2 regions of the Nonomuraea antimicrobica genome follow, and region 2 is predicted to be linked to the other one. Evidence: riboswitches for the same ligand, from Rfam matches in the RefSeq annotation. Region 2 holds a riboswitch; the other holds the start of a gene.

Region 1 (3,953 bases), on a different contig from region 2:
CCGGAGGTCGGGGCCAGGAAGCCGAAGGGCCGGGGCCGGAGAAGGCCGGAGCCGAGGGCCGGAGGCTGGGGCCGGAGAACGAGGGCCGGGAGCCAGCGGGCCAGAGCCTGAAGCCTGAGGGCTGGGTCGAGGGACAAGGGGCCAGGTCGAGGGCCGAGGACCTGAGGCCAAGGGGCGAGAGGCGGGCGATGAGGCGACGGCCGGAGGCCGAGGCCAGGAAGCCGGGGCCAGGGCCGGAGAAGGCCGGAGCCGAGGGCCGGGGGCCCGGGAGCCGGGGGCCCGGGAGCCCGGGAGCCGGGGGCCAGATGGTCGGAGCCGGATGGCCGGGTCGAGGGCCGGTTCCAGTGGCCCGGGGCCGGAGGCTGAGGGCCGGGAGCCAGGGGCCAGGAAGGCCGGAGCCTGAGGGCCGGGTCGAAGGCCGCAGCCTGCGTTTAGGGCCGAGGGCCGGTTCCAGAGGTCCAGGGCCGGAGGCTGGGGGACGGAGACCGAGGGCCGGGAGCCAGCGGGCCGGAGCCTGGAGCCTGACGGCCGGATCGAGGGCCGAGGGGCCAAGTCGAGGGCGAGAGGCGAGCCATGAGGCGAGGGCCGGAGGCCGGGGCCGAGGGGCCGGGGAGAGGGGCCGGGGAGAGGGGCCGGGGAGAGGGGCCGGGGTGAGGGCCGGGTGTTGGGCGACTGGTGCCGATCCCGTCCGGGTTTCCCCGAGGGGAGGTGGGCGGGATCGGCGGCAGGGGTGGGCCGCGGTCGGTGGAAGGCGGCGCCCGGGGTTAGTCGACGGGCTGGGCGGTGGGCTGGTCAGCGGGTCGATCGGTCGGGTGGTCGGGCTGGTCGCCGGGCTCAGAGCTGGGCTGGTCGCCGGGCCGGGTGCTGGAGTGGTCGATGTAGAGGTTGCCGCCGAGGCGTCTGAACTCGGCGGCCTTCTCCGCGTAGCCCGCCGCCCTGATGTCGTGGCTGATCTTCATCGAGCAGAACTTGGGACCGCACATCGAGCAGAAGTGCGCGGTCTTGGCGGGCGCGGCGGGCAGGGTCTCGTCGTGGAACGAGCGCGCCGTCGGAGGGTCGAGCGACAGGTCGAACTGGTCCTCCCAGCGGAACTCGAAGCGCGCGTCGGACAGGGCGTCGTCCCACTCCTGCGCGCCCGGGTGCCCTTTGGCCAGGTCGGCGGCGTGGGCGGCGATCTTGTACGTGATGACGCCGGTCTTGACGTCGTCCTTGCCCGGCAGGCCGAGGTGCTCCTTGGGGGTGACGTAGCAGAGCATGGCCGTGCCGTACCAGCCGATCATGGCGGCCCCGATGCCGGAGGTGATGTGGTCGTAGCCCGGGGCGATGTCGGTCACGAGCGGCCCCAGCGTGTAGAAGGGCGCGTCGTCGCACAGCTCGCGCTGCAGGTCGACGTTCTCCTTGATCTTGTGCATGGGCACGTGGCCCGGCCCCTCGATCATCACCTGGACGTCGTGCTCGCGCGCGATGCCGGTCAGCTCTCCGAGCGTGCGCAGCTCGGCGAACTGGGCCTCGTCGTTGGCGTCAGCGATCGAGCCGGGACGCAGCCCGTCGCCCAGCGAGTACGACACGTCGTAGCGGGCCAGGATCTCGCACATCTCGGCGAAGTTCTCGTACAGGAAGCTCTCGCGGTGGTGCGCCAGGCACCAGGCGGCCATGATCGAACCCCCGCGCGACACGATGCCGGTCTTGCGCCGTGTCGTCAGCGGCACGTGCGCCAGTCGCACGCCCGCGTGCACGGTCACGTAGTCGACGCCCTGCTCGCACTGCTCGATCAGCGTGTCGCGGTAAACCTCCCACGACAGCGCCTCCGGGCGGCCCTTGACCTTCTCCAGCGCCTGGTAGATGGGCACGGTGCCGACCGGGACGGGCGAGTTGCGCAGGATCCACTCGCGGGTCTCGTGGATGTCGGCGCCGGTGGACAGGTCCATGATCGTGTCGGCTCCCCAGCGGGTGGCCCAGGTCATCTTCTCGACCTCCTCCTCGATCGAGGAGGTGACGGCGGAGTTGCCGATGTTGGCGTTGATCTTCACGAGGAAGTTCCGGCCGATGATCATGGGCTCGGACTCGGGATGGTTGACGTTCGCGGGGATGATGGCCCGGCCCGCCGCGACCTCCTGGCGGACGAACTCGGGCGCGACCCCCTCGCGCACGGCCACGTACTCCATCTCCGTGGTCACCAGCCCGCGCCGGGCGCAGGCGACCTGCGTGACCGGCTGCCCGGCCGCCCGCCGCTCCCGGATCCACGCCTCGCGCAGGCGCGGCAGCCCGCGCCGGAGGTCGGGCTCGAAGGCGGGGTCGGTGTACGGGCCCGAGGTGTCGTACAGCGTCACCGCCGAGCCGTCGGACAGTCGCACCTGCCGCATCGGCACCCGCAGCTCACCGCTGTAGATCTTGGAAAAGCGCGCGTCGCTCATCGCGCAAACTCCCTTCGCCGGCATTATCCGGAGCAGGTTCTGGCGGTCGGCGGCTGTCAGCCGTCCTCTCAGCCCGGTCCACACCGGGCTCCCGCGTTGGTCGGCGGTGATCGTACCCAGACCCGCCCCCGCTCGAAACATCGTGGCGAGGTTTGGGGACCGCCCTGGGCGGTACGGTCCCATCAGGGGAAACATGATGAGATTCGCCGCTGTCATTGGACTACTCGTCGTGATGGCCGCGTCCGGTGCCACCGCAGCGGCCGGGGACGGCATGGGGAAGCACGAGGTCAGCCAGGAGCAGTTCGACATCCTGGTCGGCCAGTGCCGCTACTCCGACACCGGGAAGGCGAAGTGCCGAGAGGCGGCCAAGGAGATGTACCGCGTCGGCAAGACAGATCACAACCTCGACTGCCGGACGTACTCCGGCGTGACCGTCTGCGGCACCCTCCGGCTCGGCAAGGCCGAGCGCGCGTGCGTCCGCGAGTCCGAGGCCAAGGGGCTCCCGTTCCGCCGGGCCGAGGTGGAGTGCTACGCGCTGGTCTGAGGAGCTGAGTTCGTTGATCATCGTTGGGGTCGACGGTTCCCGTACCGGTCTTGAGGCCGCCGGGTGGGCCGCCACGGAGGCGGCGCTGCGCCGCAGGCCGCTGACCGTGGCGCACGCCGTGCCCAAGTGGGTGTGCGAGGAGGGGCCCGTCCGCTACGCCGAGGTGGCGCGGTGGATGCGGGACGGCGCGAACAGCATCCTCATCTCCGCCCAGGACCGCGCGCGCCGGGAGTGCCCGCAGGTGGACGTCGAGGGCGTGCTGCTGCCGGGCGATCCCCGCTCGGCGCTGGTGAAGGCGTCCGAGGCGGCCGAGTTGCTGGTCGTCGGCAGCCGTGGCATCGGCGGCGTGCGGGGGCTGCTGGTGGGGTCGGTGGCGTACGGGGTGGCCACCCACGCCCGTACGAACGTGGTCCTGGTCCACGGTCGGCCCGCCGTCCCGCGCGGCGAGATCGTGGCAGGGACGGACGGCTCTCCCTGCGCCACGCGAGCGCTCGAGTTCGCGTTCGCCGAGGCGGAGCTGCGGGGGGCACGGCTGCGTGCCGTACAGGCGTGGGCCTGGCCCCACGTGAGCGGCTTCGAACCGGCCGACAGGGAGAGCGAGCAGGACGTCCTGCGCACGCTGAAGACCTCACTGACCGAGCACCGCGAACGGCACCCCGAGGTGGACGTGGTGGCCGAGGTCGTGCACGGGCATCCGGTGGAGGTGCTCAAGGAGGCCGGCTCGGAGGCCGACCTGCTGGTGGTGGGGTCGCGGGGACACGGGCAGCTCGCGGGGATGCTCATCGGCTCGATCAGCCAGGCCATGCTCCACCACGCCCCCTGCCCGCTGGCAGTGGTCCGCGCCTGAGCGAAGCCCGTCGCCCCAAGGCCCTGTCCCGCGCCACCCCACGGCCCGCGACCGTACGGGCCCGCCCCGGGGCGCAGTCGTCACGAGGACTGGGTCACCACCGGGACGCCTTCGCTGGCCTGCACCAGCACGAACCCCTGCCCCCTGA
Region 2 (3,953 bases):
CGCGCGGATGTCACCGTTCAAGATCGCGGCCACGCTGACCGACGACCAGATCGCCGACCTGCACGAGGCCATCGTCACGACGCTGCACGACGCGGTCGAGCGGGCCCACGGGCTGGCCGCCAAAGACCTCAAGGCGGAGAAGAAGTCGGGGCTGCGCGTGCACAACCGCGCGGGGCAGCCCTGCGACGTGTGCGGCGACACGATCAGGGAGGTCTCGTTCGCCGACTCCTCGTTGCAGTACTGCCCCACGTGCCAGACCGGCGGCAAGCCGCTGGCCGACCGCCGCCTGTCCAGGCTGCTGAAATAGCCGCTAAGCGACGTGTGCCGGCGCGACGCGAGATGATGGAGACATGACCGTTCCTGAGATCGAGGCCGCCGCCGTTCCCGCCGACGTCTACCTGCTCGACGTCCGCGAGCAGGACGAATGGCGGGCCGGCCACGCCCCCGACGCCGTGCACATCCCGATGACCGAGCTGCAGGGCCGGGTCGGGGAGGTTCCCGCAGACCGTACGGTCTACGTGGTCTGCCGGGTGGGCGGCCGGTCCCTGCAGGTCGCGGCCTGGCTCAACCAGCTCGGGCACGAGGCGGTCAACGTCGAGGGCGGCATGCGGTCGTGGGAGTCCGCCGGCCGTCCGATGGACAGTGAGACCGGGCAGCCGCCCTTCGTGGCCTGAGGGCCGCAGGCCGCGCACCATAGGCTGGGCGGCATCGGAAGTGGTTACGTCCGCGTTATGTGGTGCCCGCGATGATCGCGGCATTCAGCGCTCTGATGAGGGGGTGACGTTCGTGCGCGTGTTGGTCGCCGAGGACGAGAGGATGCTCGCCGACTCGATCGCCGAGGGCCTGCGGGGCGAGGCGCTCGCGGTGGACGTCGCCTACGACGGGGAGGAAGCCCTGGAGCGGCTCGGCGTCAACGAGTACGCCGTGCTCATCCTCGATCGCGACCTGCCCGGCGTGCACGGCGACGACGTGTGCAGGACCGTGGTCCAACGGCAGTGGCCGGCCAGGGTGCTCATGCTGACCGCGGCCGGTGACGTGCGCTCGCGGGTGGCCGGGCTGTCGCTGGGGGCCGACGACTACCTGCCGAAGCCGTTCGCGTTCGAGGAACTGGTGGCCAGGGTGCACGCGCTCGGCCGCCGTACCGCCAGGGCGGATCCGCCGATCCTGGAGCGGGCGGGCGTGCGGCTCGACTGGGCGCACCGGCAGGTGTTCCGCGACGGCGTGTACGTCCCGCTGGCCCGCAAGGAGTTCGGCGTGCTGGCCGAGCTGCTGCGGGCCGCGGGCACGGTCGTGTCGGCCGAGGAGCTGCTGGAGAGGGTGTGGGACGAGCACATCGATCCGTTCACCAACACGGTCCGCACCACGATGATGAAGCTGCGCAGGAAGCTCGGGGAGCCCCAGGTGATCGAGACCGTGCCCGGCGCGGGCTACCGCATCCCATGAGCGTGCGGTTGCGTTTCGCGCTGGCCTGCGCGGCGCTGTTCGCGGTGCTCGGGGGCCTGGTCCTGACGGGCGTCTACGTGGTGACGCGGCAGAGCCTGGAATACCGCAGCGGACTGCTCACCCCCAACGAGATCACCATCCACAACCGCGGCGTCTTCTATCGGGGCGAAGACTACTACGAGGTCGCGCGTAGCCGGGCGATACAGGTGGTCTCCGTCTATCAACGCGACACGCTCGCCAACGTCAGGAACATCGGCGCGCTGGCGGTGCTGGCAGGGGCGGGCGTGGCGTTCGCGGTCGGCTGGCGGGCGGCGGGCTGGGTGCTCCGGCCGGTCAAGGCGGTGACCGAGACCGCGCGGCGGGTGGCGCAGAGCCACGACCTGACCGAGCGCATCGCGTACGAGGGGCCGCGCGAGGAGGCCAAGGAGCTGGCCGACATCTTCGACACGATGCTGGACCGGCTGGCCCGCTCGTTCGACGGGCAGCGGCGCTTCGTCGCCAACGCCGCCCACGAGCTGCGCACCCCGCTGACGATCAACCGCACGCTGGTGGACGTGGCCGTGCGCCGGCCCGATGCCACGGACGACGTCAAGCGGCTGGGCGAGTCGCTGCTGCTGGTCAACGGCCGCCACGAGCGGCTCATCGACGGCCTGCTGGCGCTGGCCGAGGGCGAGCAGACGGTGCTCGACCGGCACTCGTTCGACCTGATGGACGTGGCCGACCACGTGCTGGACCTGGCCGCGGCCGAGGCGGCCGAGCGGGAGGTGACGATCCACCGGCTGCTCGACGCGGCTCCGACGATGGGCGAGGCGGTGCTGGTCGAGCGGCTGGTACAGAACCTGGTGGAGAACGCGATCCGGCACAACCACCCCAAGGGCGAGGTGTGGGTGACCACGCGGCAGCGCACCGAGCAGGCGGAGCTGGTCGTGGCCAACACCGGGCTGCAGGTGCCGGCGTACGAGATCGAGACGATCTTCCAGCCGTTCCGCCGGCTGCACGGCGACCGGCTGCGCTCGGAACGGGGCAGCGGGCTGGGACTCTCGATCGTACGGGTGATCGCCGAGGCGCACGGCGGCACGGTCGTCGCCCGGCCGCGTGACGAGGGCGGGCTGACGATCACCGTGGAGCTGCCCATCGGGTAAGGCCGCGCTGTCGGCGCCGGGGGGTGGCTGAGAACGGACGAATAGTGCATCATGGGGTCGCGCGCCGGGGTGATCTCCGGTTCGCAGACCGATCGTCGCGGGAGCTCGGGGTTCGCCGGGCTGAGAGGGCAGCCAGATCCGCTGCCGACCGCATGAACCTGTCCGGGTAATGCCGGCGTAGGGAGTGTGCGATGACGCATGGCGTCGAAGAAGTCCCGCTGACCCTCGAAGGCCGGCCGCCGAGGACCCTGGGCGTGCTCGACCAGGGCGCGCTCTGGGCGAACCTCGGTGTCAGCCTGCTGGGCTTCTCCGGGGCGCTGGTGCTGCTCGATCCCCTCGGCAACGCCCCGCTCAGCCTGGCCGCGGCGCTCGTGGCCACGGTGGTCGGCAGCCTGATCGGCACGGCCATGGTGGGCCTGTCGGCCGTGCCTGGCACGCGTACGGGTCAGCCGGCGATGGTGCTGCTGCGCGGGCTGTTCGGGGCCAGGATCTCCTACGTGCCCACGGTGCTGAACATCGTGCAGATGCTGGGCTGGGGCGCGTTCGAGCTGTGGGTGATCGCGAAGGGCGCCACCGCGATCTTCGGGTCGGTGCCGTACCAGGTGTGGGTGATCGTGGCGGGGGTGCTGACCACGGCGCTGACGATCTGGCCGCTCGGGTCGATCCGGCTGCTGCGCCGTTACGTCACCGTCGGCGTGATCGTCTCGATGATCTGGTTCACGGTGTTCTTCCTGCGCGAGGCCCCCGTGCACCAGGGCGGCGACTGGACGGCCTTCCCCGCCGCGGTCGACTACGTGATCGCGCTGTCGGTGTCGTGGGTGCCGATGGCCGCCGACTTCGCCCGCCACTCGCGTTCAGGACGGGCCGCGTTCACCGGCGTGGTGGGCGGCTACACGCTGGCCCAGGTGGCCTGCCTGGGGTTGGGCGTCTACGCGGTGGCCATCGCGGGCGCGGCCGGGGTGTCGGCCGACCCGACGTCGGTGTTCGGGCCGTTCGTCGCGGTGCCGCTGGGCGCGCTGTTCTTCGGCATCCTGGTGCTGCGTGAGACCGACCAGTCGTTCGCCAACGTCTACTCCACCACGGTGTCGCTGCAGAACCTGATGCCGCGCATGGACCGGCGCGTCTTCTCCGCCGTCATCGGCGTGCTCACCGTGGTGATCGCCCTCTTCGTGGACGTCAACTCCTACGGCTCGTTCCTCAGCGTGATCGGCGCGGTGTTCGTCCCGATGTTCGCGGTGCTCGCGATCGAGTACTTCGTGCTGGGCGGAGCCGGCCGCTGGAACACCGCGCAGGACGCGCCCTCGCGGTGGGCGATGCTGGTGCCGTGGGCGCTGGGCTTCGTGGCCTACTGGCTGACGACCTCGACGC

The links. Region 2 has a riboswitch for thiamine pyrophosphate ahead of ABD844_RS51405 (purine-cytosine permease family protein). Riboswitches for the same ligand answer to the same signal wherever they lie in the genome.
Region 1: it holds a riboswitch for thiamine pyrophosphate, as region 2 does, so the genes downstream of both, thiC (phosphomethylpyrimidine synthase ThiC) here and ABD844_RS51405 (purine-cytosine permease family protein) in region 2, are expected to answer to the same signal.

What each region holds. Positions count from the first base shown of each region.
Region 1 covers NZ_BAAAZP010000078.1:54,724-58,676, forward strand. The annotation lists gene thiC (phosphomethylpyrimidine synthase ThiC) at 765-2,414, opposite strand; TPP riboswitch at 2,407-2,519, opposite strand; gene ABD844_RS20765 (hypothetical protein) at 2,608-2,958, shown strand; gene ABD844_RS20770 (universal stress protein) at 2,972-3,805, shown strand; gene ABD844_RS20775 (AIM24 family protein) at 3,886-3,953, opposite strand, start outside.
Region 2 covers NZ_BAAAZP010000239.1:47,936-51,888, forward strand. The annotation lists gene ABD844_RS51385 (Fpg/Nei family DNA glycosylase) at 1-307, shown strand, start outside; gene ABD844_RS51390 (rhodanese-like domain-containing protein) at 351-674, shown strand; gene ABD844_RS51395 (response regulator transcription factor) at 787-1,443, shown strand; gene ABD844_RS51400 (sensor histidine kinase) at 1,446-2,585, shown strand; TPP riboswitch at 2,673-2,786, shown strand; gene ABD844_RS51405 (purine-cytosine permease family protein) at 2,777-3,953, shown strand, end outside.